DNA from 4 places in the Terrabacter sp. C0L_2 genome. Region 4 is predicted to be linked to each of the others. Evidence: predicted binding sites of a transcription regulator. Region 4 holds the regulator's gene; each other region holds the start of a gene.

What was found. The regulator LexA, encoded in region 4, represses DNA repair genes until DNA is damaged. The targets are predictions, from matches to a motif close to TCGAACANNTGTTCGA.
Region 1: a site for LexA is predicted at 1,782-1,797, ahead of U5C87_RS18050 (alpha-ketoglutarate-dependent dioxygenase AlkB). Genes of this name have one in related genera too.
Region 2: a site for LexA is predicted at 4,493-4,508, ahead of U5C87_RS16475 (DUF6504 family protein). Genes of this name have one in related genera too.
Region 3: a site for LexA is predicted at 2,382-2,397, ahead of ruvC (crossover junction endodeoxyribonuclease RuvC). Genes of this name have one in related genera too.

The regions. Positions count from the first base shown of each region.
Region 1 is NZ_CP143557.1:3,866,929-3,874,158, reverse strand. Features, by position in the region: gene U5C87_RS18060 (hypothetical protein) at 1-257, shown strand, start outside; gene U5C87_RS18055 (maleylpyruvate isomerase family mycothiol-dependent enzyme) at 279-1,094, opposite strand; gene U5C87_RS18050 (alpha-ketoglutarate-dependent dioxygenase AlkB) at 1,109-1,759, opposite strand; gene recO (DNA repair protein RecO) at 1,881-2,609, shown strand; gene U5C87_RS18040 (isoprenyl transferase) at 2,666-3,445, shown strand; gene U5C87_RS18035 (Fur family transcriptional regulator) at 3,567-3,986, opposite strand; gene U5C87_RS18030 (metal ABC transporter permease) at 3,983-5,056, opposite strand; gene U5C87_RS18025 (metal ABC transporter ATP-binding protein) at 5,053-5,895, opposite strand; gene U5C87_RS18020 (metal ABC transporter substrate-binding protein) at 5,892-6,878, opposite strand; gene U5C87_RS18015 (DUF6703 family protein) at 6,957-7,230, opposite strand, start outside.
Region 2 is NZ_CP143557.1:3,578,521-3,585,750, forward strand. Features, by position in the region: gene U5C87_RS16465 (DNA polymerase III subunit alpha) at 1-3,301, opposite strand, end outside; gene U5C87_RS16470 (SAV_6107 family HEPN domain-containing protein) at 3,526-3,975, opposite strand; gene U5C87_RS16475 (DUF6504 family protein) at 4,015-4,449, opposite strand; gene U5C87_RS16480 (DUF4126 domain-containing protein) at 4,947-5,660, shown strand; gene U5C87_RS16485 (hypothetical protein) at 5,799-5,963, shown strand; gene U5C87_RS16490 (hypothetical protein) at 5,960-6,355, shown strand; gene metF (methylenetetrahydrofolate reductase [NAD(P)H]) at 6,480-7,230, opposite strand, start outside.
Region 3 is NZ_CP143557.1:3,299,995-3,307,224, reverse strand. Features, by position in the region: gene kynU (kynureninase) at 1-638, opposite strand, end outside; gene pdxT (pyridoxal 5'-phosphate synthase glutaminase subunit PdxT) at 877-1,533, shown strand; gene U5C87_RS15090 (YebC/PmpR family DNA-binding transcriptional regulator) at 1,530-2,291, shown strand; gene ruvC (crossover junction endodeoxyribonuclease RuvC) at 2,433-3,098, shown strand; gene ruvA (Holliday junction branch migration protein RuvA) at 3,095-3,697, shown strand; gene ruvB (Holliday junction branch migration DNA helicase RuvB) at 3,694-4,824, shown strand; gene yajC (preprotein translocase subunit YajC) at 5,058-5,426, shown strand; gene secD (protein translocase subunit SecD) at 5,434-7,230, shown strand, end outside.
Region 4 is NZ_CP143557.1:2,722,699-2,729,928, reverse strand. Features, by position in the region: gene U5C87_RS12535 (sensor histidine kinase) at 1-921, shown strand, start outside; gene U5C87_RS12530 (alpha/beta hydrolase) at 931-2,679, opposite strand; gene U5C87_RS12525 (hypothetical protein) at 2,700-3,002, opposite strand; gene U5C87_RS12520 (LysM peptidoglycan-binding domain-containing protein) at 3,331-3,753, opposite strand; gene lexA (transcriptional repressor LexA) at 3,992-4,717, shown strand; gene U5C87_RS12510 (hypothetical protein) at 4,729-5,625, shown strand; gene U5C87_RS12505 (Sir2 family NAD-dependent protein deacetylase) at 5,656-6,624, opposite strand; gene U5C87_RS12500 (LysR family transcriptional regulator) at 6,762-7,230, shown strand, end outside.

The DNA of each region.
Region 1 (7,230 bases), 1.1 Mb from region 4:
GCGCCGGCTACCAGCTGCGCGCCGACCTCACCCAGGCACTGTGGCTCGCCGTCCTGCTCGTGGCCGGGCTGGGGCTGCTCCGCGCGCCGTACCGCCGCGAGACCCTGCTCGTCGCTGCGTCCGTGCTCGGCATCGCGGCGTTCACGTTGGTGCTGCAGGGCCGTTCGCGCTACCTGTTCGCGTTCGTCCCCCTCGTCGGGGCGCTGGCCGCGATGGTGCACGCCTCGCTGCCGCGGCTCGGACGCCGCGCGCGCTGAGCCCCGGCACCGAGGCAGCGATCAGTCGATCGAGTCGGCGAGCACCGCGTCGACCGCCGAGAGGGCCGCTGCGTCCCCGTCGCGGACGATCTCGCCCTCTGTCGGGCGGTTCCACAGCCAGCAGTCGATGTCGGCGGCTGACCCGCTGATCTCGGCGGTCGCCGCTGCATCCGGTCCGTCTCTGACGAGGAAGCGCTGCACGTCGATCTCGCGGCCGTTCCAGGTGCCGGTGATCCGCACGGGGGTCACGGTCCACGCGTGCATGGCATCGACGGTGGCGATGGTGACGGGCGTGGAGACCGGGACGTGCGTCAGGTCCGGGTCGGGCTCGTGGCCCCGCATGATGCGCAGCGCCTCGTCGATGCCGTCGGCCGCGAGCCGGCAGTCGATCGGGGTGCGCGCGCCGACGGTGAGCTCGGCGTCGAGCCGGTGGATCAGCGCCTCGTGGGCCTGACGGCGCCGGATGTAGCCGGCACTCTTGTCGTCGGACCACATCCAGAGCGGGGTCTGAGGCGGCAGCGCCGCCAGCTGGCGCTGCAGTCGCTCGCTCGCGCGGTCGAAGAAGGCGAGCAGCCCGGCGCGGTCCGAGGGGCGCTCCTCGCGCGTGTCGTTCATCGCGTCGACCTCGTCCTCGTCGGTGAGCCCGCGCTCGGCGATCTCGCCCCAGAACCACTGCACGCCGCCGAGGTGCCACAGCAGGTCGTCGGCATCCCACTCGGGGCACGAGGGGACGCGCGCGTCAGCGGGTGCGGTCGCGAGGACCTCCCGGAAGCGCGCCGAGTCGGCCGCGAGGTGGTCGAGGAAGGGCAGGGGGCCACCTGAGCGGCTGAACGGCATACGAGAGTCTCCTGTCAGCGAACGCCGGGTACGCGGAACTGCACGGAGATGCGCGGTCCCATCGGCTCGGACGTCTTCGGGACCGCATGGTCCCACGTCCGCTGGCACGAGCCGCCCATCACGACGAGGTCACCATGCCCGAGGGGATAGCGCAAGCTCTTTGCCGTCGAGCCGGGGATGGAGCCACCGTCCCGGGGTCGCAGGGCGAGCGTGCGTGCCGACCCGAGCGAGAGGATGGCGATCATGGTGTCGCTGTCGCGGGACCTGCCGATCCGGTCGCCGTGCCAGGCGACGCTGTCGCGTCCGTCGCGGTAGAGGCACAACCCGGCGGTGACGAAGGGTTCGCCGAGCTCCGGCGCGTAGTGGCGGCTCAGCGCCTCACGGGCCTCGACGAGCATCGGGTGGGGGAGCGTCTCGCCGGCCCCGTAGAACTTCGTCAGCCGGGGCACGTCGACGACCGAGTCGTACATCTGGCGGCGCTCGGCGTGCCACGGCACGTCGCGCAGCAAGGCCGTGAAGAGCTCGTCACCGGCAGCGAGCCAGCCCGGGCGCACGTCGACCCACGCGCCGCGGGTCAGCTGGTGACGGGTCTTCCCCGCGCCGACGTCGCGCAGTGTCATCGCGTCCGTGAGGTCGAGGAGCGAACCCTGGAGAGAGAGGTCCATGACCCCACGATAGCCCACGGAGTCGAACGCGTGTTCGACTGTCGGACTCGATTCCCGTCCCGTAGTCACGCACCGGCGCGTGCGGTGCGGCGGCGGTGGCGCGGAGGGGGAGAATGAGTCCATGCCCCTCTACCGTGACGAGGCGATCGTCCTGCGCACCCACAAGCTGGGCGAGGCCGACCGCATCATCACGATGCTGACGCGCACGCGGGGCCGGGTCCGCGCCGTCGCCAAGGGCGTGCGGCGCACGAAGTCGCGCTTCGGCTCCCGGCTCGAGCCCGGCATGGTCGTCGACGTGCAGTGCTACGAGGGGCGCAACCTCGACACGGTGACACAGGTCGAGACGCTCGCGCCCTATGGCGACGCGATCGCGCGCGACTACACGGCCTACACGTGCGCGACCTCGATGCTCGAGACGGCCCTGCAGCTCACCGAGGAGCACGAGCCGCAGACCCAGCAGTACCTCCTGCTCGCCGGGGCGCTCCGCTCGCTCGCCGAGCGCTCCCACGACCCCGGCCTCGTCCTCGACGCCTACCTGCTGCGTTCGCTGGCCGTCGCCGGCTGGGCGCCGAGCTTCGTCGACTGCGCCAGGTGCGGCGCGCCGGGTCCGCACCGCGCGTTCAACGTGCAGGCCGGTGGCGCCGTCTGTTCCGTATGCCGTCCGCCCGGGTCGAGCGCGCCCGCACCGGAGACCTTCGAGCTGCTCGCCTCACTGCTCACCGGTGACTGGGGCGTCGCCGACGCGAGCGACGAGCGGCACCGGCGCCAGGGCAACGGCATGGTGTCCGCGTTCCTCCAGTGGCACATCGAACGAGGGCTCCGCTCGCTGCGCCTCGTCGAGCGTGCCTGAGCAGCCCCAGACCGCCTGAGCCGCAAGCGAACCCGATCCCGACCGACCGGAGACCCATGTACGCCAAGCCTTTCCCGCACCCGTCCGGCGCGACGGCCCCGGTCATCCCGGCCGAGCTGATGCCCAAGCACGTCGCGATCGTCATGGACGGCAACGGCCGCTGGGCCAACGCCCGAGGTCTGCCTCGGACCAAGGGTCACGAGGCGGGGGAGGCCTCGCTCCTCGACGTCGTCGCCGGCGCCATCGACGTCGGCGTGACCCACCTGTCGGCGTACGCCTTCTCGACGGAGAACTGGCGCCGCTCACCCGACGAGGTCCGCTTCCTCATGGGCTTCAACCGCGACGTCATCCGTCGGCGCCGCGACCAGCTGCACGAGTGGGGAGTCCGCATGCGCTGGGTCGGGCGCGCGCCGCGGCTGTGGCGCTCGGTCATCAAGGAGCTCGAGGTCGCCCAGGAGCTGACCCAGCACAACACCGGGCTCACGCTCTACTTCTGCGTCAACTACGGCGGACGCGCCGAGATCGCGGACGCCGTTCAGCGGATCGCCCACGACGTCAAGGACGGTCGGCTGCGCCCGGGGTCGGTCGACGAGAAGACGATCAAGCGCTACCTCGACGAGCCGACGATGCCGGACGTCGACCTCTTCGTCCGCAGCTCAGGCGAGCAGCGCACGAGCAACTTCCTGCTGTGGCAGTCGGCGTACGCCGAGATGGTCTTCCAGAACCAGCTGTGGCCGGACTACGACCGCCGTGACCTCTGGGCCGCGATCGAGGAGTACGTCGCGCGCGACCGCCGCTACGGCGGCGCGGTCGACACCCCGACCCCCACCCCCTGACGCCACCTGACCCGCCGCTCATCTGCCTGAACAGACCGAACGCCGCGTTCGGTCTCGAACGCGCTGTTGGAGCACGGCTTTCGAGACCGAACGCGGCGTTCGGTTGAGAGGGCGGGGGGCGTCAGGCGTCGGCGGCGGTGCAGTCGGCACAGGTGCCGAAGATCTCGAGGGTGTGCGTGACGCCGGTGTAGCCGTGCTCGCTCGCCACCTTGTCGGCCCACTTCTCGACCGCAGGTCCCTCGACCTCGACGGTGCGACCGCAGCTGCGGCACACGAGGTGGTGGTGGTGGTGCGTCGAGCACGCGCGGTAGACGGCCTCGCCGTCGTCGGTGCGCAGCACGTCGACCGTGCCGGCGTCGACCATCGACTGCAGCGCCCGGTAGACGGTGGCCAGGCCGACCCCGGCACCTGCCTCGCGCAGCCGCGCGTGCACCGTCTGCGCCGACGTGAAGTCGTCGGAGCGCTCGAGCAGCTCGGCGACGGCGGCCTGCTGGCGGGTCGGCTTGCGTGAGGGCGCGGAGGAATTGGTGCCGCTCGTCATGGTCTCGCTCCTGTGGTCGGGCCGGATGTCGGGCCAGTCGTCGGGCCGGATGTCGCGGCGGGTGGGCCGGATGTCGTGCCGGCTGGCTCGGGCACGCCAGCGTGGTGCACGCCGTGCTCGTCGTAGTGCCCCTCGTGGGCGGCGTGCAGGTGCCCGTCGTGGACGTAGTCGACGTGGTCCCCGTGGGTGACGGCGGGGTGGCCGCACTCGGCGCCGTGCTCGTGCGGGTGCGTCTCGGCGACGTCGTGCCTCCTGCCGCCGACCCTCGCCATGACGCCGGTGACGACCGCGGTGACGACGAAGAGCGCCACAGCGAGCAGCACGATGGTGCCGCCCGACGGCGTGTCCAGCGGGTACGACAGTGCGACGCCGCCGACCGAGGAGACGAGGCCGAAGGCGATCGCCCACCGCAGCCCTCCGCTGAAGGACTTCGCGACGAGCTGGCTCGCAGCGTTGGGCACGATCATGAGCGCGCTGATGAGGAGCAGCCCGACCACCCGCATCGCGACGACCACGGTGGTCGCGGTGAGCACGGCCAGCACGATGTTGAGCGGCAGCACCGGCAGGCCGACGGCGCGGGCGTACTCCTCGTCGTTGGCCACCGCGAAGAGGCGCGGGCGCAGGGCCCAGGTGGTGAGGGAGATGAGCAGCGCCAGACCCGCGAAGACATAGAGGTCGGTGCGCTGGGTCGTGAGGATCGACCCGAAGAGGTACTTCATGAGGTTCGCCGGCGTGCCGCTGGAGGACTTGCTGATGATGACGACGCCGCCGGCGATGCCGCCGTAGAAGATGACGGCCAGGGCGACGTCGCCGTTGGTGCGGCCCCGGGCGCGGAGCAGCTCGATGACGACGGCGGCGATGACCGCGGCCACGAGCGCGGTCAGCACCGGCGCGGTGCCGGAGACGAGACCGATCGCGACGCCGGCCAGGGCCACGTGGCCCATGCCGTCGCCGATGAGCGAGAGCCGTCGCTGGACGAGGAAGATCCCGACCATCGGTGCGACGGTGCCCACGAGCAGGGCGGCGATGAGCGCCCGCTGCATGAAGTCGACGGAGAGCAGGTCGATCACGGTCGTCTCCTGTCGTTCGGGGTGGCGTCGAGCGGGCCCTGCGCCAGCGAGGCGCGATGGCTGAGCTCGAGGTCGTGGTGGTGGCTGTCGTGGTCGTGGTGCACGTCGGCGCGCTGGGCGAGGTAGGCGGCGGGTGTGCCGTCGAAGCGGATGCGTCCGCCGTCGACGACGACGATGCGCGTCAGGAGCCGCTCGAGCGCCCCGAGCTCGTGCGTGACGATGACCATGGTGACGTCGCGCTCGACGAGCCGGTCCAGCACGTCGGCGAGCACGTGCTGGTTCGCGGCGTCGACGCCCGCGGTGGGCTCGTCCATGATGAGGACCTCGGGCTGCCCGGCAAGAGCACGCGCGATGAGGACACGTCGCTGCTGGCCGCCGGAGAGCGTGCTCACCTCGGTGGCGGCGCGGTCGGCCAGGCCGACGACGTCGAGCGAGCGGGCCACGATCTGCCGGTCGGTGGCGCGCAGCCGCCCGAGCCAGCCGATGCGGGGGAGCCGTCCGGTCGCGACGATCTCCTCGGCCGTGGCCCTGACAGAGGCCGAGAGCGTATGCCGTTGGGGCACGTAGCCGAGCCGGGCCCGGTCGTGGAAGTCGGCGCTGTCGGTGCCGAAGAGCGTGACGGTGCCGGCGACGCGTTCGTTGAGGCCGAGCAGGCCCTTCATCAGCGTCGACTTGCCCGAGCCGTTGGGGCCCACGATCGCGACGATCTCGCCCTTGCGGATGGACAGGTCGACGTCACTGAGGACGGCTCCGTCGCCGTAGCCGAAGCTCGCACCACGCAGGCTCACGACCTCGTCGGCCGCTGCCGGGTCGAGGGGGACCAGGGCTGCCGATCTCATGAGCACTCCTGACCGACGCGGAGGGTGGAGAGGTTGCTCCGCATCACCTCGAAGTAGTCGGCGCCGGCCGACTCCGTCGTGATGCCTTCGATGGGGTCGAGGGTCTTGACCTCGGCGCCCGTCGAGCTCGCGACGGTCTCCGCGAAGTGCGGCTCCACGAGGGTCTCCTGGTAGATCGTGGTGACGCCGGTGGACCTGACGAGGTCCCCGACCGCCTTGAGGGCCGCGGCGCTCGGCTCGGCCTCGGGGGAGACGCCGGTGATGCCGCGCTGCTGGAAACCGTAGCGGGATGCGAGGTAGCCGAAGGCGGCGTGGCTGGTGACGAGCTCCTTGACCCGGCACTGGCGCAGGCCGACCCGCATCTCGTCGTCGAGCGCGGACAGCTTCTCGACGAACTGCGCGGTGTTTTTCGCGTACGTCGCGGCGTTCGCAGAGTCGTCCTTCGACAGGCGCGCACTGATGGCCTGCGCCACGGCGGCGTAGCGCGAGGGGTCGAGCCAGAAGTGGGGGTCGTCGGCGCCGTGGTCGTGCTCGTCGTGCCCGGCGCTCGCATCGGCCGACTCGGCCGACTCGCCCGACTCGGCCTCGTGGTCGGCCCCGTCGGCGGCTGCCGGCACGAGCTTCGCGACGTCGGCGACGTCGAGCACCTTCGAGGCGTCGACGAGCCCGACGGCCTCGTCGACGGCCGGCTGGAACCCGTCGGAGTAGACGACGAGGCGTGCCTTCGTCATGCCCCCGATGTCCTGGGGCGCCAGCTCGAGGTCGTGGGGCTCGGCGCCGGGCTTGGTCAGCACCGTCACCGGCAGCTTCCCGCCCGTGATCTGCTGAGTCGCGAACTGGAGGGGGTAGAACGACGTCACCACCGACCCGTCGGCCGCGCCGGAGCCGGAGCCGGAGTCGCTGCCGCAGGCGGCGGTGCTGAGCACCAGGGCGGTCGCGGCGACGACGGCCGACAGGGTGCGGCGCGCAGGAGGGGAGGTCATGACCACCATCATTCTCAAACTGAGAATGATTGTCAAAACCGTTCTCGCGACGAGCGCCACTGCGTCGTCACGGCCCAGTCAGCCGCCCGGGACGATCCTCACGATTGCGACCGCCACGGCGAGCACGAGGACGGCCGTGCGCATCAGCCGCTCGGGCATCGTCAGGCGCTGCCACGTCAGGAAGAGGAGCCAGGCCACGAAGGCCGCGACGAGCAGGAAGGCGATGCCACCCCACGGTCGCGGGGCGAGGATGCCGACGGCGAGCAGGACGACGAGCACGCCCAGCCCGACGGGACGCGGGACGGCGTTGAGCCGCTCCACCCAGGGGACGGAGGCGTGCTCGAGACGGGAA
Region 2 (7,230 bases), 860 kb from region 4:
CCCGGACCTGCTCGGGACCGGTCATCTCGGGCAGTCCGCTCGTCGCGGAGAGGCGCGGGGTGTCGCCGAGGTCGAGCGTCAGCTGCGTCGCGAGGTGTTCGGGCGCCCCGGCGGAGGCTTGGGACTGCGCGGCGGCGAGGGCCCTGATGTCGCCGGTGGCCGAGACCGACGTGACCCGTCCCCGCGTCGAGCCAGACCGGTTCGCGGCCGAGACCCGGGAGCCGGACCGGCGCGACGAGCGCTGGGAGGACGACCACCGGTCGAGCTCGGCGACGTGGAGCAGCAGGTCGCGCCGGGTGACCCGGCCACGACGTCCGAGACCGCCCCGGGACCGGCCCACGACGCCGGTCCCGCTCTCGTCGAGACGGGACGGGCCACCGAGGTCGATGTCGTGCAGCGCGTCGAACCCACCTGCGAGCACGAGCTTCTCGGCGACGGGTCGCGACACGTGGGCACGCTGCCAGAAGTCGGCGAGGCTCGAGTAGGGCTGGCCGGCGACGATCTGCGCGACCTCGGCCTCGCTGATGCCGTGGACGTCGGCGAGCGAGAGGCGGATGGCCTCGCCGCCGTCGTCGGTGCGCTCGAAGCGGTAGGCGCCGGTCGAGACGTTGACGTCGAGGCCGAGGATCGCGATGCCGAAGGTGCGGGCGTCGTCGAGGATGAGCCGCTTGGGATACATCCCGGGGTCGTGGGTGAGCACCCCGGAGAGGAAGGCGGCCGGGTGGTGCGTCTTGAGCCACGCCGACTGGTAGGTCGGCAGCGCGAACGCTGCTGCATGGGCCTTGCAGAAGCCGAACGAGGCGAAGGCCTTGAGCACCTCCCAGATCTTGTCGGCGACGTCGGGGGCGTAGCCGCGGTCGCGGGCCGCAGGCCGCCACCACGCCTCGATGCGCTTCTGGCCGTCGGGGGTGCCGAGCGCCCGGCGCACCTCGTCGGCCTGGGCGAGGGTCACGCCGGTCGTCTCGGCGACGATCATCAGCACCTGCTCGTGGAAGACGACGACGCCCTCGGTCTCCTCGAGCGCCGGCACGAGAGTCGGGTGGAGGTAGGAGGGGTCCTTCCACCCCTGCCGGGCGTTGAGGAACGGGATGATCATGTCGCTCTTGACCGGCCCGGGCCGGAAGAGCGAGATGTCGATGATGAGGTCCTCGAAGGTGCGCGGGCCGAACTTACCGATGAGCTCGCGCTGGCCCGGGCTCTCGATCTGGAAGCAGCCGAGGGTCTTGGTCGACCGGACGAGCTCGAAGGTCGGCTCGTCGTCGAAGGGCACCTGCGACTCGTCGTCGAGGTCGACGTGGTCGCCGTCGACCCGCTCGACCTCGGCCACGGCGTGGGCCATCGCCGACTGCATGCGGATGCCGAGGACGTCGAGCTTGAGCAGCCCCATCTCCTCGACGTCGTCCTTGTCGAACTGGCTCATCGGGAAGCCGAGCCAGCTCGCCTCGACCGGGGTGCGGTCGAGCAGGACGGAGTCGGAGAGCACGACCCCGCACGGGTGCAGCGCGATGTGCCGCGGCAGCCCATCGAGCCGCTCGACGATGTCGAACATCAGCTGCAGCCGCGGCACGTCGAGGCCGCTGGCCCGCAGCTCGGGCAGCTCGGCGAGCGCGTGGCGCACGTTGCGGGCCGCGATGTGCGGGAAGGCCTTGGCCATGGCGTCGATCTCGGGCGGCGGCAGACCCAGCGCCGCGCCGGCGTCGCGGATCGCGTGGCGCACCCGGTAGGTGTCCATCATCGAGACGCAGGTGACGCGGTCGCCGCCGAAGTGGTCGAGGATGCGCTCGTAGATCTCGGTGCGCCGGGCCGACTCGACGTCGATGTCGATGTCGGGCAGCTCGGCCCGCAGCGGCGAGCAGAAGCGCTCCATGAGCAGGCCGTGCCGCATCGGGTCGACGCCGGAGATGCCGAGGAGGTAGTTGACGAGCGAGCCCGCGCCGGACCCGCGGGCCGCGACCCGGACCCCCATCTCGCGGATGAGGTCGCACACCTGGGCGACGGTGAGGAAGTAGGTCGCGTAGCCGAGGGTCTCGATGACCCCGAGCTCGTCCTCGAGCCGGTCGCTGACGGCGACGAGCTCGCTCTCGGTGCGGCCCGGGTAGCGGGCCGGGATGGACTCGCGGCAGCGGCGTGCGAGGACGCGGTGCGGGTTGGTGCCGGGCCGGATGCCGAGCACCCCCGGCTCGGGCAGGTGCACCGAGCCGATGCCGAGGTCGGCCCGTGGGTCCTGGACGCACTCGGCGGCGAGCGCCGTGGTGCGGGCGAGCAGCTCGCGCGCCTGCTCGCGGGCGAGCGCCCCACCGCCGACGAGACCGGGTCCGGAGACCTGGACGACGTCGAGGGCGAGCGCGTGCATGAGGGGCGTCGGTGACAGGTGCCCGGCCGTCGTGACGCGGTCGAGGTGGCGCGCGTCGAGGGCGACGAGCCGGCGGGCGGCGTCGAGGACGTCGACGATGGCGGCGTCCTGCGGGTCGGTGTGGCGCACCGCTGCCGTGATGACGCTCGGCACGCCGACCTCGCGGGCGAGCGCGAGCATGCGGGCTGCCTGGCCGAGGCTGCCGGGCTGGTGCTCGGGACCGCCGTGGCACACGACCTCTACGACGACGGCGCCGCGCGGGAGCAGGGCCACCCAGCGCTCGAGGGCCGACCGCGCACGGTCGCGCCTCTTGGCGAGCACCGCGCGACCGACGTCGGAGTCGGGACCGAGGAGCACGACGAGACGGGAGGGCCTACCGTCCGCCACCGATGGCGTATGCCGTCCGCCGGGCTCGATGCGTCGACCGGCCGCCGCCGTGGGCGACGTGGTGGGCGACGTGGTGGGCGACGTGGTGGGCGACGTGGTGGGCGACGTGGTGGGCGACGTGGTGGGCGAGGTGGCGGGCGAGGGCGTGGGAGACGTCGCGAACGCGCCGGCGTGCTCGGCGACGAGGCTCGCGGTCGTGACGGGGTTGCCGCGTTCGCCGCGCAGGTGTGTCGCGGTGACGAGGCGGCAGAGCGCCGCCCATCCCTCGCCCGGAGCGAGACCGGTGCTGCTGCCGCGGGCCAACACGGTGACGCGAGGCAGTCGTGGGTCGACGAGCGCGCCACCGCGGACCGGGGTGCGGACAGGCCGGTGGCGCTCGGGCTGCTCGGGCCCGACGGCGAGGTCGACCCCGAGGATCGGGGCGACGTCGTGCTCCATGCAGGCACGGACGAACTTGACCGCCCCGTAGAGGCCGTCGCGGTCGGTCAGGGCGAGAGCGGGCTGCCCGAACGCGGCCGCGCGCTCGACGAGCTGGTGGGGTTTGGCCGTGCCGTAGCGCATGGAGTAGCCGGAGGCGACGTGCAGGTGCACGAAGCTCTCGGCCGTGCCGCCGACAGCGCCGGCAGCGCCGGCCGCGCCGGCCGCGCCGGCCGCGCCGGCCGCACGGCTCGGCGCGCTGGTGAGGCGACTCGCGAAGGAGCCGGTCGTGCTGGCCGTCGTGCTGGCCGTCGTGCTGGCCGTCGTCGTGGTGGGAGTCGTCATGCTGGGTGTTGTCATGCTCGTCGTCACCCTCCGGTCGCCCGGCCCCTCGAGACGGGCGTGATCGACTGCGGCAGCGGGACCGTCAGGGGGATCCCGAGCAGGTCCTGGACGATCTCCAGGAACATCTCGGCCTGGCGCAGCAGGTCGTCGGCCTCGCGCGCGCTGAGGTGGCCGCCGCGGTCGATGACCGACTGGTGGGCCGAGCAGGCGGCGAAGAAGGCGGCCCACTCCCCCAGCTCGGGCGCGACGCCGGGCAGCACCTGCCAGACGCTGCGGGGCCGCGCTCGTGGGGTCGGGGCGGTGCGGGCCGCGACGATGGCTGCCGCGGCGCGCAGGGCACCGAGGTGGGCGTCGCGGTAGCGCTCGGACGCCTCGCTGGTGCGGCAGGCGGACTCGAGCGTCGTGCGGGCCCGTTCGAGCAGGTCGAGCACGGCGACCGAGATGGGTGGGCGGCGCAAGTGGGCGGTGGTCACGGTGGTCTCCTCTTCTTCCGGACGTGTTGACGGGTGGTCTCAGTCGGCGACCCGGACGAGCGACCAGTGGTCGCCGCGCGGGAGCTCGTCGTGGGCGAGGTCGTAGACCCCGGGGGCGAACGACCAGCCCGGGCTCGCCTCGACCCGCCAGACGTGCTGCTCGCTCGCGGCGGCGACGAGCGTCTCGCCGGGACGCACCTGCGCCTCGTCGGCGTCGAGCGCGTCGCGCCACCACGCCCGTCGTTCGCGCCAATGCGCGAGGACGCCGCGCACGACGTAGAGACGACCACGCCAGATGAAGGCCTCGGGCGACACCCCGGAAGCCTCGCCTCCTGGAGGCTGCCGGGACACCCCGGACTGCTCCTGCTCCCGCACTCTCACCTGCACGGAGTCACTGAACCTGCGCACCACGACACGTCTCCCTCGGACCCGTCGAGGCCGGACATCACGACCCGAACCACCCGCGCCCCACACGAGCGGTCCGACAACCAACCGACGACTGAACTGACATCTTTATTCGAACACCTGTTCGATACGACAACCCTAACCCCCGCCGCCGACACCGTGTCAAGAACGGCGTGGACGCGCCCGGAACCCCGGCGAGACGACCCTGGGAGCCGCTCCGCGCGACGCGGCTCCACGGGCAGGGCCAACCCGCACGGTCCACGCACATGGCACGAAACGGGCGGATCTGAGTACGTGTGCTCAGGTCCGCCCGTCGCCCCCACCGGCAGGGTGGAGCCGCGGGTTCGGTCCGCGAACGGAGGGGTGCAGGGGTCCCGTCCGCTCACGGATCGGGCCCGTTCCGCTGTCCGCCCACTGTCCGCCCACTGTCCGCCGCACCCGCAGCGCGCCCCGTTGCGCGACCTCCGGGAATGCGGGAGCGTCAGGGACGTTGGACCTGTGCTCGGCCGTCCGGCCCGGCAGCAGACGCACCGGCGCACCCGCCGGCGCACGACCGAAGGAGTGTCGTGGGCGCCGAGCTCATCCCCATGGCCTTCACCACCGGGTGGGGCAGCGGAATCAACGCGTATGCGGTCGTGCTCGTCCTCGGGCTCGCCGACAAGATCTTCAACCTCAGCCAGATCCCCAACGCCCTGGCGCGCACCGACGTGCTCATCGGCGCCGGCATCCTCTTCGCGGTCGAGATGCTCGCCGACAAGATCCCCTACGTCGACTCCGTCTGGGACTCGGTGCACACGGTCGTCAGGCCGGCGGTCGGGGCCACCATCGGCTACCTCATCGGCCACGACACGGCCAGCCTCGACGCGGCGATCGGCGCCGCGACCGGTGGCGTCACCGCCCTCATCTCGCACGGCATCAAGGCCGGCCTGCGCGCGGCCGTCAACACCTCCCCCGAGCCGGCGAGCAACGTCCTCGTCAGCACCACCGAGGACGTCACGGTCACCGGTGTCACGGCCCTGGCCATCGCCCACCCGTGGTGGGCTGCGGCGATCGCGCTGGTCCTGCTCCTGCTCGGGGCGTTCCTCGTCTACAAGGTGGCCGGCCGCATCCGCCGCTACAAGCGCCGCTACGACGCGTGGGGCGAACGCGTGGGCATCGCCGTGCCGTCCGGACGCCGAGGGCAGGACGCGCCGACCGGGCCGCCTCCACCGCCGCTCACACCTCCGTCGCCACCCCGAGCCGACGAACGGCTCGAGCAACCCTTCGACCAGGAGACCTGACGCCCTCGGCCTGACCGGGCTCACAGGTCGACCCCGGTCTCACAGGACCTCCCCACCCCGACGAGGGGGTCGGCACAGGGCCGCCACCGACGGTGGACACAGCTGGCACGAGGCCAGCCCATCGAAGGAGTGGAACGCATGAAGCACAAGACCATCGCGCTGGCCGGGGCCGGCATCGTGGCCGCGTCGGCGCTCGCGCTCGGCGGGGCAGCCCTCGCGAGCGCGGACGAGACGGGCAGCACCGGCACCGCGACGAGCGGCGCCTACGGACAGGTCGGAGAGCGTGCCGGGGCCCGGGCATGAACGGCAACGGCAACACCGACCCGAGCAAGCCCATGCGCTCGGACGAGAAGCTGCTCACGGGCGACACCGCAGCCAAGGTGACGGCGGCCGCCAAGGCCAAGGAGCCGACGGCGACGATCGAGCGCGTCGAGACCGACTCGGACGGCGTCTACGAGGCCCACATGGTGCGGGCCGACGGCACCCGCATCACCGTGCAGGTGGACGCGTCCTTCACCGTCACGGCGGTCCAGGAGGGCGGCCCCGGCGGGTCGGGCGGGCCCGGCGGCCGGGGTGGCGACCACGACGGCGACGGCCCGCAGGGGCAGCCGGGCCAGTCGGGCCAGCAGTCCCAGCAAGGCGAGGTGCCCGCGTCCCCGAACGGCACGGCGACGACCACGCCCTCGAGCACCTGAGCAGCGCGCCTGAGCACCTGAGCAGCGCGCCTGAGCACCTGAGCAGCCCAGGCACGCAACACCCGACCGGACGGCCGGCCCTTCCCTGGGGGCCGGTCGTCCTCGGCTCTCACCCTGCCTCGGGTCAGAGGTTGCCGAAGACCTCGAGCGTCGCCGACGAGCGGTTCATCGTGATGAAGTGGATGCCCGGTGCGCCCTCGTCGAGCAGGCGTCGCGAGGACTCCGTCGCGATGGCCATCCCCTCGGCGCGCACGCCGGCGGCGTCGTCGCCGTGGCGCTCGAGGCGCTCGGTGACCGACGTCGGCATCGGCTGGCCGGCGAGCTGGGCCATGCGCACCACCTGACGGGCGTTGGTGATCGGCATGATCGCCGGGACCACCGGCAGCCGGGAGCCGCGTCGCGCCAGCTCGTCGCGCAGCCGGAGGTAGTTGTCGACGTCGAAGACCATCTGCGTGATGGCGAACTCCGCGCCCGCGCGCTCCTTGCGCACGAGGGTCTCGGCGTCCTCGCTGATGTCGCCCGACTCGGGGTGACCGTCGGGGAAGGCCGCGACGCCCACGGTGAAGTCACCGAGGCTGCGCACGAGGGAGACCAGCTCGTCGGCGTGGTCGAGGCCCTCGGGGTGGGCGACCCACGGCTGCCCGAGGCCGCCCTGCGGGTCACCGCGCAGGGCCAGGATGTTGCGGACCCCGGCGGCGGCATACGACCCGACGATGCCGCGCAGCTCGGCGACGGAGTGGCCGACGCACGTCAGGTGCGCCATCGGCGTCAGCGACGTCTCCTCGAGCACCCGCTGGGTCAGGCGCACCGTGCGGTCGCGGGTGCCTCCCCCGGCGCCGTAGGTGATCGACACGAAGCTCGGGGACACCTTCTCG
Region 3 (7,230 bases), 580 kb from region 4:
TCGATGACCCCCGCGGAGTGGCACAGGTCCCAGCACGCGAGCGCGCCGACCGCGTGGGCGGCCTCGGTGACGGCGCGCAGGTCCCACAGCTCGCCCGTGCGGTAGTCGACGCTCGAGTAGGACGCGAGGGCCAGGGCGTCGCCGACCTCGGCGATCGCCGCGACCGCGTCTCGCGGGTGCACCCGGCGCACCTCCAGGCCGGCGAGCGCGGCGGCGGACTCGGTCATGTAGAGGTCGGTCGGGAACGAGTCGGGGTCGGTGAGCACCACGGTGCGACCCGGCCGCAGGCGTCCCGCGCCGATGACGGCCTTGAAGAGGTTGACGGACGTCGAGTCGGTGACGACGACCTGGCCCGGTGCGGCACCGACGAGCCGCCCCACGATGTCGCCGACGCGGGTCTGCGCGCCCCACCAGTCGGCCTCGTTCCACGACCGGATCAGCCGCTCGCCCCACTGTCGGTGCATCACGTCGTCGACGACCGCGGGCACGGCCTTCGGCAGCGCACCGAGCGAGTTGCCGTCGAGGTAGATGACGTCGTCGGGGAGGGAGAAGAGCTCTCGCGCGTCGCGCAGGGGTGAGGCGTCGTCGGACTCCGCAGCGCGGGCGATCAGGTCGTCATGGGTGTGCACCGTCGTCATGGGCGCAACGTATCCGTTCGGGTCCCGCCGACGTCAGGGCCGGTCCCGCTGCCGTCTCGTATGCCAGACGCTCCCGGTGCGCCGACCCGTGGCCGTGACCTCGACGCCGGCGCTCTAGGCTTGGCCGGTGAGCACGACCACGACCACCGGTACGCCCCCGAGTCCCGCCCCGCCGCCGCAGGCCGACGACCCGACGGGCGGCGTCAGCGACACCGGCGACGCCGGTGGGCGACCCCGGATCGGGGTCCTCGCTGTCCAGGGCGACGTGCGCGAGCACCTCGCGGCACTGACCGCCCTCGGGGCCGAGACCGTCACGGTCCGCCGCCCGGCAGAGGTCGAGCAGGTCGACGGCCTCGTGATCCCCGGCGGCGAGTCGACGGTGATGGACAAGCTCGTCCGCGCCTTCGACCTGCGCGAGCCGCTCGTGCGCCGGATCTCCGAGGGGCTGCCGGTCTACGGCTCGTGCGCCGGCATGATCATGCTCGCCGACCGCATCGCCGACGGCCGGCCCGACCAGCAGACCCTCGGCGGGCTCGACATCACGGTGCGACGCAACGCCTTCGGCCGACAGGTCGACTCCTTCGAGCAGGACCTCGACTACGCGTGGAGCGATGCGACGCCGCCGGCTTCGACCGGCACCGTGCACGCCGTCTTCATCCGCGCACCGTGGGTCGAGCAGGCCGGTCCGGACGTCCAGGTGCTCGCCCGCGTGAGCGAGGGCGCGGCCGCCGGTAGGATCGTCGCGGTCCGGCAGGGCAACCTCATGGCCACGTCCTTCCACCCTGAGGTGGGGGCCGATCGCCGGATCCACGCCGAGTTCGTCTCGATCGTCAGAGCGCACCGACTCCAGCAGTCGGGTGCACGCCAGTCACCGGAACGCGAGGACACTGCATGAGCGGCCACTCCAAATGGGCCACCACGAAGCACCAGAAGGCGGCCAAGGACGCCAAGCGCGGCAAGCTCTTCGCCAAGCTCATCAAGAACATCGAGGTCGCGGCCCGCCAGGGCGGCGCCGACCCCGCGGGCAACCCGACGCTCTACGACGCCATCCAGAAGGCGAAGAAGACCTCGGTCCCCAACGACAACATCGACCGCGCGGTCAAGCGCGCATCGGGTGCCGAGGCGGGCGCGGCCGACTGGCAGACGATCATGTACGAGGGCTACGCCCCCAACGGCGTCGCCGTGCTCATCGAGTGCCTCACCGACAACCGCAACCGTGCCGCCGCCGAGGTGCGCACGGCCCTGACCCGCAACGGCGGCCAGCTCGCCGACCCGGGCTCGGTGTCCTACGTCTTCAACCGCAAGGGTGTCGTCACTGTCCTCAAGGACGCCGGCTCCGAGGACGACATCCTCGAGGTCGTGCTCGAGGCGGGGGCCGAGGAGGTCAACGACAACGGCGACACGTGGGAGATCATCTCCGAGGCCACCGACTTCGTCGCGGTTCGCAAGGCCATCCAGGACGCCGGCATCGACTACGAGTCGGCCGAGGCGTCGTTCGTCCCGAACCTGCAGGTCCCGCTCGACCTCGACGGTGCGCGCAAGATGATCCGCGTCATCGAGGCGCTCGAGGACAGCGACGACGTGCAGAACGTCTTCGCCAACGGCGACATCCCCGACGACGTGCTCGCGCAGCTCGACGAGGACGAGGACTGAGCCACACCAGACGGCACCAGCCGCAGCACGGGAGGCACGCCGGGACCGGCGTGCCTCCCGTGCTTTCGGGGGAGCGCGGCTAGCGTTGTCCCGAACACCTGTTCGGATCGTCCGCCCCGCCCACAGACCTGGAGGTATGCCGTGCGCGTCCTCGCGGTCGACCCCGGGCTCACGCGGTGCGGCGTAGGCGTCGTCGACGGCGTCCCGGGTCGCAAGCTCTCCCTCGTCGAGGTGGGCGTCATCCGCACCCCGTCCACCGACCCCACGCCGCGACGCCTCGTGGTGGTCGAGGACGAGATGCGCCAGTGGTTCGCCCGGCACCGTCCCGAGGCCGTCGCCATCGAGCGGGTCTTCGCCGACACCAACGTCTCCACCGTCATGGGCACCGCGCAGGTCACGGGGATCGTCATGATCATCGCCGAGCGGCTCGGCCTGCCGGTCACCCTGCACACCCCGACCGAGGTCAAGGCCGCGGTCAGCGGCAGCGGTCGGGCCGACAAGGCGCAGGTCACCACGATGGTGACCCGGCTGCTCGGACTCGACACGCCACCCAAGCCCGCCGACGCCGCCGACGCGCTCGCGCTCGCGATCTGCCACGTGTGGCGCGGGGGTACCCAGAGCCGTCTCGAGGAGGCACGGCTCGAGGTGCTCGCGCGCACCGGCAACCGGGGGAGCGGCATACCCCGGCGTGTGCCCCCGGGTGCGGCGCCACCCGTGCAGCGGCTCCGTGCCGCCTCCACCCAGCCCGGCGACGCCGCCCGGACCACCCGACCGCTACCCCCGCACCCTGGAGCCCAGCCCCGATGATCGCCTCGCTCTCCGGCACCGTCCTCAAGGTCGGCCTCGACTCCGTCGTCGTCGGCGTCGGCGGGGTCGGCATGCTCGTCCACACCACCCCCGCCACGGCGACGTCCGTGCGGCTGGGGCAGCCCACCGAGCTCGCCACGAGCCTCGTCGTGCGCGAGGACTCCCTGACGCTCTACGGCTTCGCCACCGACGACGAGAAGCACGTCTTCGAGACGGTCCAGACCGTCTCGGGCGTCGGTCCGCGGCTCGCCCTCGCGGTGCTCGCGGTGCACTCTCCCGACGCGGTGCGCGTGGCCCTGGGCACGGGCGACCTCGTCGCGCTGACCAAGGTGCCCGGCATCGGCAAGAAGGGCGCCGAGCGCATGGTCCTCGAGCTCAAGGACAAGCTCGGCGCGCTGCCGGGCTCGGCCGGCCATTCCGAGGCGGTGCACCTCGACACCGGCGAGGCCTGGCGCGAGCAGGTCCGGGAGGCGCTCGTCGGCCTCGGGTGGACCGCTCGTCAGGCCGACGACGCCCTCGACAAGGTCGCGCCACTCGCGGCCGACGGCGCCGGGGTGTCCGCGCTGCTGCGCGCGGCCCTGCAGGAGCTCGGCCGATGAGCGTCGACCGCTCGTGGGAGCTCGAGCAGGCCCCGGACGTCTGGGACGACGGCTCCTTCGACGCGACGGCCCGCATCGTCGACGCCGCCGGCGACACCGACGAGCGGCAGGTCGAGGCGGCCCTGCGCCCCAAGCGGCTTGAGGACTTCCCGGGCCAGACGCGCGTGCGCGACCAGCTCGGGCTCGTGCTCAAGGCCGCCAAGCGGCGTGGCACCCCGCCCGACCACGTCCTTCTGTCCGGTCCGCCCGGGCTGGGCAAGACCACCCTGGCGATGATCGTCGCCGGTGAGCTCGAGCAGCCCATCCGGATCACGTCCGGTCCCGCCATCCAGCACGCCGGCGACCTCGCGTCGGTGCTGTCCTCCCTGGCCGAGGGCGAGGTGCTCTTCCTCGACGAGATCCACCGGATGTCCCGCTCGGCCGAGGAGATGCTCTACCTCGCCATGGAGGACTTCCGTGTCGACGTCATCATCGGCAAGGGCCCCGGCGCCACGGCGATCCCGCTCGAGCTGCCGCCCTTCACCGTCGTCGGCGCCACCACCCGTGCCGGCCTGCTGCCCGCCCCGCTGCGCGACCGCTTCGGCTTCACCGGGCACCTCGACTACTACGCCGCCGCCGACCTGGTGACGATCCTGCACCGGTCGGCCCGCCTGCTCGGCCTCGACGCCGACGACGACGGCATCCGCGAGATCGCGCTGCGGTCCCGAGGCACCCCGCGCATCGCCAACCGGCTGCTGCGCCGGGTGCGCGACTGGGCCCAGGTGCACGGCGAGGACCGCGTCACGCACACGGCAGCGCGCCAGGCCCTCGAGCTCTTCGACGTCGACGAGCGCGGCCTCGACCGGCTCGACCGCGCCGTCCTCGAGGCGCTCTGCCGCCGCTTCAACGGCGGCCCCGTCGGCCTGTCGACGCTCGCCGTCGCCGTGGGGGAGGAGCCCGACACCGTCGAGACCGTGGCCGAGCCCTACCTCGTGCGCGAGGGCTTCATGGTGCGCACGCCACGCGGACGCGCCGCCTCGGGCCTCGCGTGGGAGCACCTCGGGCTCACCCCGCCGCTAGACTCGCAGGCGCTGTGGACGGCCACGCTGCCCATCGACGAGGCCGGCGGAGCCCGTTTCGACGGCTGAGTCGGGCCCCTCCGGGGCCTGTCGAGTGCGACCAAAACGTGACCCGCGCCCGCGTCACAACGGCCCGAGTCGGTCTGACAAACTGCACCGGCGCACGTAGACTCCTGCGGGCACCATCGCCGCTGCCGCGGCACCATCCGGTGCCCTTGGTCGTTGACGCGACATCCGACCCGATCGACGGGCGTGGCGCGCATGTGCACCGACCGGACGAAGACACGAAGGACTGAGCTGACATGAACAACAACGGGACTTTCTCGTTGCTGATTTTCGCCCTGCCCCTGCTGCTGCTGGGCTGGCTGTTCTTCACCCAGAACAAGCGGATGAAGCAGATGCGCGACTTCAGCTCGGCGCTCAACGTCGGCGACCGCGTCGTCACGTCGTCGGGGATCTACGGCACGGTCAAGCACCTCGACGACGCCAGCGCCTGGCTCGAGGTCGCCGAGGGCACCACGATCCGGATCGACCGCCGCGCCATCGCGATGAAGCAGGCCGACACGGACGCCACGGACGGCACGACCGCGACGAACGCGAGCACGGCCACCGATGTCGCGTCGGACGACGCCCCCGGCACCACGCCGGGCTCCCAGCAGAACGGTCAGTGAGGGTTTCGTGGCACGCAGCTCCACCAAGAAGTCGGCGAGACGCAGCCTCCTGGCGCTCATCGTCGTCATCCTCGGCCTCGGCGCACTGACCGCCGGCCTCGCCAAGTGGGGCGACGGGTCGATGACTCCGCGCCTCGGCCTCGACCTCGAGGGCGGCACGGAGCTCGTGCTCCAGCCGCAGCTCAACGGCACCGAGACGATCAGCGAGGGCCAGGTCAACCGGGCCGTCGACATCATCCGCCAGCGCATCGACGCCAACGGCGTCTCCGAGGCCGAGATCACGACCCAGGGCGGTCGCAGCATCGTCGTGTCGATCCCCGGCCAGCCGACCGCCGAGCAGCTCGACGCGCTGAAGAAGCCCTCGCAGCTGCGCTTCCGCGCGGTCTACGTGCAGGCGCTCGACTCCAACGCCGCGCAGGTCAACCCGAGCGGCACGCCGACCGGCACCTCGACCGGCACCCCCACGGGCACGCCCTCGGGCACGGCGACGAGCACCGGCACGCCGAAGGCGACCACGACCCCCTCGACGTCCGCCACGGCGCAGAACGGCGTCGTCCCCGACGCGCTGCGAGCCGCCACCACGCCGGCCACCCCGACCGCCACGCCCACCGGCACTCCGACCGGTACCGCGACCACGCCGGCTCCGTCCGCGACCGAGACGGCCCCGGCGCCGACTCCGGCCGAGACCGAGGCCGCGGTCAAGGCCCAGGCCAGCACCGGCCTCGTGGGCCTCGGCTGGGACAAGGTCAAGGCCGACGCGGCCGCGGCCAAGGTCGCCAAGGAGTACGTCGCGCTCAACTGCGGCAAGCCCGGCGCCATCGACGCCGTCAAGGACGACCCGGCCCAGCCGATCGCCACGTGCGGTGAGGACCGCATCACCAAGTACGTCCTCGGCCCGAGCGAGATCGACGGCAGCGAGATCGCCGACGCGACGAGTGGCTACCAGCCCGGTCCCAACGGCCAGCCCACCTCCATCGTCGAGGTCGCGCTGTCCTTCAAGGACGCCGGCAAGGCCAAGTTCGCCGCCGTCACCAAGCGCCTCTACGGCCTGCAGTCGCAGCCGCCGCTCGACCAGTTCGCCGTCGTGCTCGACAAGGCCGTCATCACGGCGCCGCAGGCGCGGGCCGTCATCACCGACGGACGCGCGTCGATCACCGGCTCGTTCACCATCGACTCGGCCAAGCAGCTCGCGGAGCAGCTGAAGTTCGGCGCGCTGCCGATCTCGTTCGCCCTGCAGACCCAGGACAACATCACGCCACAGCTCGGTGAGGAGCAGCTGCGCATCGGACTGCTGGCCGGCTTCATCGGCCTGCTGCTCGTCGTCATCTACTCGCTGATCCAGTACCGCGCGCTCGGACTCGTCACGGTGGCCTCGCTCGTCGTGGCCTCGGTCATCACCTACCTCGCGGTGACGGTGCTCGGGACGACGCACGGCTTCCGCCTGACGATGGCGGGGGTGACGGGTCTCATCGTGGCCATCGGTGTCACGGCAGACAGCTTCATCGTCTACTTCGAGCGCATCCGTGACGAGGTGCGCGACGGTCGTCCGCTCGTCGCCGCCGTGGAGACCGGCTGGAAGCGCGCCCGACGCACGATCATCGCGGCCGACGCCGTGAACTTCATCGCGGCCGGCGTGCTCTACTTCCTGGCCTCGAGCAACGTCCGTGGCTTCGCCTTCACCCTGGGCCTCACGACGCTCATCGACCTCGTCGTCGTCATGCTCTTCACCCACCCGATGGTCCAGCTGCTGGCCCGCACCGAGTTCTTCGGCAACGGGCACAAGTGGTCGGGTCTCGACCCGCAG
Region 4 (7,230 bases):
GACGGCGTCATCATCGGCCGCCTGTGCGTCTTCGACTCGCAGCCGCGGGAGCTCGCCGAGGCGCAGGAGGACGCCCTGACAGCGATCGCCGAACGCGTCGTCGACGTCCTCGAGCTGCGCCTGCGGACCCGTGAGCTGGAGGACTCCCTCGCCACCCTGACGCAGACGAGGGACGAGCTGCACCGCTCCAACGAGGCGCTGTCGGTCTTCGCGGGTCAGGTGAGCCACGACCTGCGCACCCCGCTCACTGCGATCATGGCGAGCACCGAGATGCTCGGCCAGCAGCCCGCCGTCTCGGGCGACGTTTGGTCCGAACGTCTCGTTGCCACGGCCCACCGGTCGGCCACCCGGATGGCCGGGATGATCGAGCAGATCCTCGCGCACGCCCAGGTCGGGGCCGAGCTCCACCGGGCCGACACCGACCTGGGGCTCGTGCTGGCCTCGGTGCTGGAGGACCTTGCCCCCACCCTCGAGGCACGGGCGGCGAGCGTCGCGGTGGGTGAGCTGCCGACCCTGCCCGCCGACGAGCAGCAGCTCTACTCGGTCATGCTCAACCTCGTGTCCAACGCGGTGAAGTACGCCCGCCCCGACGTCGCGCCCGTCGTCGAGGTCACCGCCGAGCGTCGAGGCGAGAGGTGGCGCCTCTCGGTGCACGACAACGGGATCGGCATCTCGGCAGCGGACCGGGACCGGGTCTTCGGGCTCTTCAACCGCGTCGAGACCTCGGTCGACGGCAGCGGGATCGGCCTGGCGACCGTCAAGCGGATCATCGAGGCGCACGACGGAACGATCGGCATCAGCTCGCCGGAGGGTCCGGGGACCGTCGTCTGGTTCGAGCTGCCGGCACACGCGCCGGGGCAGATGGCGCCGGCACCACCGCCTGCCACGCTCGACGCGCCAGACACCGGCCACGACGACTGAGGGCGGATCTCACGGGACCAGTCCCGGCACGCGCAGCGGGTCCAGGCCGAGACTCGGACCGATCGTCGTGCAGGCCCGCTCGTCGGCTCCCTGGAGCACCCGGAGGTCCGGTCGGCCGGCGGCGATGACAGCAAGGTTGTGCGCGCTGTCCGTGCCCGCACGAAGATAGTCGGAGTGACCGCTCGAGGTGCGCCCCACGTCGACGAAGTCCGTGCGTGACCGCAGGAAGTGGTTGCAGCCGGTCCCGGCCTGCTTGAGCGCGAACGTCGAGAGCCGGGTGGCGCCGGCGACCTCGGCCGGCGAGGTGCCGTGCACGCGCCAGCCGTAGTCGAAGACGTCGTCGCCGATGGCCCCGAGCACGTTGAGGGAGCCCGGCTTGAGCGCCGTGCGCGACACGTCGGAGAACGGCAGTCCGGGCGCGCCGAACACCGCGACGTCGTCGACGGCGCTCGTGCGCAGGGACGCGAAGCCCGCGAGCGTGCCGCCGTAGGAGTGCGCCCACACCGTCTGGTGGGCCGGCCGGTCGCGGGCCGCCTCGATGCCTGTCGAGAAGTCGGCGAGGGCACCGGCGTTCTCGCGGGCCAGCTTGCCGTTGAGGACGTTGCGGTCGATCGAGGTGGTGATCTCGCGCACCTGCGGCGCGTCGTAGCCCATCCACGTCACGATCGCGACGTCCTGCCCCGAGGCGACCGCCCGAGCCGCGGAGCGCATGCGCACGAAGGTGTCGTCGTAGCGGGCCAGGTCGGTGCCGACCATGGTGGACAGGCCGCCGACGAAGGTCACGACGTGCTCGGCACGGTCGACGTCCCCGACCGCGACCGCGGCCCTGACGTGGAGGCTCGTGGTGTCGACGAGCAGGAGGCGCCGCGGCCCTCCGTCGCGACGAGCCAGGACCTCGCGGATGGCCTGGAGGGCGGCGACCTGCTGCTCTGCGAGCTCACGCTCCGGCTGGCTGCCGACCCATCCGCCGGCCAACGACCGGTCGAGGCGCGCCCGCGCGGCCCCCTCGGCCCGCCCGAGCAGCACGAGGTTGGCCTCGTGGCGCGCGGCTGCGGGGACACCGTCGCGGGAGCCCACCCACTCGGGTCGGTCGCGTAGGACGGCGCGGCGCTCCTCGTCGGTCAACGATCGCCACCAGGCGGCCGACGCGAACACCTGGGCACCGACGCCACCGGCGGCCGAGGCGGTCGGCGGCGCCGCCGGCAGCGTGACCGTTCCCGCGGCCCGGGCACCGGCCCCGGACGACGAGGTCGCCCCGCGGGCCGACGAGAGCAGGGCCCGGAACAGGTCGTCGTCGCTCTGGGACGCGACCCGGCGCGCCTGCAGGAGGCAGGAGTGGACCTCGGCGCGCAGCAGCTCGTCGAGCCGGGCGCGGTGCGCCTCCAGGGCGGGGTCACCCAGCGAGGCACGCACAGGGAGGAGGAGCTGCCCGTCGTCGTCGACCCACGCCCCTTCCTCGGCCGCCCGCCTGTCGGCCCGGACCACGAGGTCGATCGCCGACTGCATGCGACCGGCGGCGTGCCCGACGGCGTGACCGGCGACCGCGATGCTCGCGGCCAGCTGCCCGAGGCCGGCGACCACGGTCCCGTAGCGGTCTGCCGCAGCCGAGGACGCCGCGCCCGACCAACGGGAGGTCGCCGATCGGCGCCACAGCACGAGCTCAGCCAGGCCTAGGACCCGCTGACGGCGACCCTCGAGGCCCCTGCTGACGGCTGCCAGGGACTGGGGCCGGCTTGAGCGGATGTCGCGGACGGACATCAGAGGAGCACCCGCGACGCTCACGACCGGACCCCGAAGGAGGCGTGGACGCCCAGCCGTGCCGACTGTTCGACGGCGTCGTAGGTGTCCGCCGCGACGGCCAGCCCGCGCCCGAGCTCCTGCAGGTCCCCGCGGGTCGCAGCCAGCCGCGCCTCCCAGGCCGCAGCGACCTGGTGCAGCCCCGGACCGCACCGGCCGCCGGGCATCGCTGCGGCGATCGGTCTCAGCTCCTCCGCGATCCCGAGGCCTCGCACCTTCAGCAGGACCTCCTCGATGGAGAGGACGTCCTCGCGCAGTGCGGTCGTGTCCACGTCGTAACGCATGCTGTGCTCCTTCCCGAGGACAGCAACGCTAGGTCGCGGCCGGTGAGGTCGTGCGCGTCATCCACAGGGTCGGCCGCCCATGCGTGCGGATGACTGCAGACGACCATCGGCGGTGTCGACCGGACGGGATCGGCTGCGCCGCAAGGGCGCCGGGAACAGCAGAACGCCGCACCCCGATGAGGGGTGCGGCGTCCGGGCAGGAGCGACGGGGTCGAAGCGCCGCTCGCGCCAGCCGCTGAAGGTGGAGCCAACGCGGCAGATCGGGTGGGGGCGGTCGACGCGCGGCCGGGACACGGCATACGCGATCGGCCCCGAGGGGCACGTCAGGTCAGCGTGCGGGGATGACGAGCTGCTGTCCCGCGTGGATCGCCGCGGTGCTCAGGCTGTTGGCGAGCTGGAGCTCGACAACCCCGTCGGCGACGGCGAGCTCGGGCAGCTCACGGGCGGCGATCCCGGAGAGGGTCTGGCCCGACTGAACCGTCACCGTGCGCGGCTCACCGGAGGCGGACGCGAGCTGACCCGCCAGGCCGACACCGAGGACCGAGACGACCCCGGCGACGAGCAGGGACACGACGAGGCGGCCGAACCGGGTCAGCCTCAGGGGCGGCTGGGTGGCCCGCACCGCCCGCGCCTCCCGGACCGCCTCGGCTCCGGTGGGCACGAGGACGAGCCGGGGTCGGCGGGTCGACCGGGACCCGTCGGGCCCTTCGGTGTGCTGCTGGCGAACGGCCTCGAGGACGATGGCGCTCATGGTGACCTCCCCTTGCTCCTGAACTTGCGAACACATGTTCGATAGAACGTCTGTACGAGTTGTAGCACGTATGTTCGATGAAGTCGAGACACGCATCGAACAGGTGTTTGGCAACTGTGTTCGAACTCCGTAGTCTTTCCTCACACCACAGACCTCACCAGCCACCACTGACACTGGCCCCTCACCAGCGTCACTCCACGGGCCGGCGGGGCCTCGAAGACCCGACGAAGGGGACACCATGGGCGTGACCGAGCTTCCCGATCGCGAGACCGGCGACGGCCTGACCGTCCGCCAGCGGCGGGTGCTCGAGGTCATCCGCAACTCCGTCGACCGCCGCGGCTACCCGCCGAGCATGCGGGAGATCGGTGACGCGGTCGGCCTGGCCAGCCCGTCGAGCGTCTCCCACCAGCTCAACGCGCTCGTCGCCAAGGGCTACCTGCGACGCGACCCCAACCGGCCACGCGCCCTCGAGGTCGTCTCCCCCGACGCCAAGGCGGAGGAGCTCGGCTACCGCGCCGGCGACGCCACGCCGCCGCGGCCCCGGGGCGACCAGTACGACACCGAGACGGACTCGGGTGACGCGCGCCCGCAGGCCTCCTACGTCCCCGTCCTCGGACAGATCGCGGCAGGCGTGCCGATCACGGCAGAGGAGGTCGTCGAGGACGTCTTCCCCCTGCCCAAGCAGCTCGTCGGCGAGGGCGACCTCTTCCTGCTCAAGGTCAACGGCGACTCGATGGTCGGCGCGGCGATCTGCGACGGCGACTGGGTCGTCGTGCGCCAGCAGCAGCACGCCGACAACGGCGACGTCGTCGCGGCCATGCTCGATAACGAGGCGACCGTCAAGACGTTCAAGCGCAAGGACGGCCACGTGTGGCTCATGCCGCACAACGACGACTTCTCCCCCATCGACGGTGACCACGCCACGATCCTCGGCAAGGTCACCGCGGTCCTGCGCCGCATCTGAGGCCCGGACCGGTGACCTCGTCGCGCACGCGGGACGTCGTCCTCACCTACCGCTACCTGCGTGGGGCGATGATCGCGCTGCTGCTCATGCTGCTGCTCTCCGTCGGCTACCAGTGGTGGTGGGAGACGGGCCACTCGTGCTGGCTCGGGTCGATCAGTGCGTACTACTACACGCCCGCGCGCGCCGTCTTCGTCGGGTCGCTGTGCGCCCTGGGCGCCAGCCTCATCGCCTACAAGGGTCACTCCCCCGAGGAGGACGTGCTGCTGGGTTTCTCGGGCCTCATGGCCTTCGTCGTCGCCCTCGTCCCGACCGTGCCCGACGGCCGCTGCGGGCCCAACGCCTACAGCCAGACGCCGGCCGAGATCGCGGCGGCCGTGCGCAACAACGTCTGGTCCCTCATCGTCGTGGCGGTCCTCGCGGCCGGGGTGACCGCCTGGCTCAAGCGCGGCGCGATGACGCGTGACCCGGCCGAACGACCGACTGCGAGGTCGGTCGTGGCCATGGTCGTCTGCGGCGCGGTCCTGCTGGGCGAGCTCGTCCTCTTCCTCGTGCTGCGCGACCGGTTCATCGCCCTGAGCCACGGCGTCGCAGCGGGCACGATGGTGGCGGGAGTCATCGCCGTCATGGTGCTGAGCGCCGCCCGCGCCGAGGACCGGCACCGCGGCGCCGACGAGGCCGCCGTCTACAAACGCATCTACATCGCCATCGCGGTGGCCCTCGCCGTGGCCCTCGGCGTGACGGTCCTCGCGGCCCTGACGGTGAACGGCTTCGACCACCTCGTGCTCATCTCCGAGGTCATCATCATCGTCCTGTTCTGCACCTACTGGGGCGTGCAGACGAAGGAGCTGTGGGACCTGCGCGCCATCGATGGCGCCGAGGCCCGGTCGGCCCGGTCCGTGGCCGAGTAGTCCTCGGCGACAGGGCAGCCCGGCCGCCGGTCAGTGGCCGAGAGCGCCGCGCAGGTCCTCGAGCGTCGGACCGAGCGGCGCATGCAGGCGCAGCGTCGCCTCGGCATCGCCCCGGGTCGCCGACCGCGTGACGATGGCGACGGGCACGTCCCGCTGGTGCGCGCGCCGGACGAAGCGGTAGCCGCTCATGACCGACAGCGACGACCCGAGCACGAGCACGGCGCCAGCCCCCTCGACGAGCGAGAAGCACTGCTCCACCACGGCTTTCGGCACCGACTCACCGAAGAAGACGACGTCGGGCTTGACCGTGTCGTTGCCGCACACGAGACAGCGCGGAGCGTGGAAGGACGCGACGAGCGAGTCCGCGAGCACGATGTCACCGTCGGGCCGAACCTGCTCTCCCCACTGCGAACCCACCGACTGCGCGGCCTCGGCGAAGCGCTCCATGAAGCCGGGGTTGGCCTCGGTCATCCTCTCGTGCAGGCCGACTCGCGTCGTGTACTCGCCGCATGTGAGGCAGACGGCTCGGTCGAGCGACCCGTGCAGCTCGATGACGTCGGTGGCCCCGGAGGCCTGGTGGAGGCCGTCGACGTTCTGCGTGATGATGGGCCCGACGTAGCCGGCGCGCTGCAGGTCGGTGACGACGCGGTGTCCCTCGTTGGGCTCGGCCGCGTTGAAGCGCTGCCACCCGATGTAGCTGCGCGCCCAGTAGCGCCGGCGCGCCTCGCCGGACCCGGCGAACTCGCCGTAGGTCATGGGCTCGACGCGGCGGGTCCCGTCCGGCCCTCGGTAGTCGGGGATGCCCGACTCCGTCGAGAGCCCCGCGCCGGAGAGCACGACGACCCCGCCGGCGCTGACGAGGTCGACGAGGTCGTCGAACGTGCCGAGGTCGTGCGTCTCGAGCGGCAGGGTGCGTGACGTCGACAGCCGGGTCGTGGCCGTCACCGTGGGACCCGTCGCGGGCGTCGCCTCCTGCGGTATGCCGTTCGCCTGGTGCACCCGGTCAGCCTACGTCGGTCTTCGCGTCCCCCCGGCCACCCGTCGAGGGTCTGCGGGCGCGGTGCCGCCCAGTCGGTCACGCGAACGCCGTGCACGCAATCTCACAGATTGCATAATCATCGGTTATGATCGGGGACATGATCGATGCTGCCGGCCTGCGGGTCATGAAGGCCATTGCCGACGAGGGAAGCTTCACGAGCGCCGCCAACGCGCTGGGCTTCACCCAGCCGGCCATCTCGCAGATGGTCCGACGCCTCGAGCAGCGCACCGGGACGGTCCTCGTCGAGCGCTACGGCCGCCAGGTCCGGCTCACCGAGGCCGGCCAGGTGCTCGCACGCCACGCCGTCGGCGTCCTCGCCGCGCTCGACGCGGCCGAGGAGGAGATCACGGCCATCGCCGGGCTGCGCGCCGGCCGCGTTCGGCTCCAGGCCTTCCCCAGCTCGTCGGCCACGCTCGTGCCCCGCACGCTCGCCATCCTCAAGGCCCGCCACCCCGACATCACCGTCACCTTCACGGAGGCCGAGCCGCCCGAGTCGCTGGCCGCCCTGCGGAGAGGGGACTGCGACGTCGCCGTGGCTTTCGCCTACGAGGGCGGTGACCTCGGCG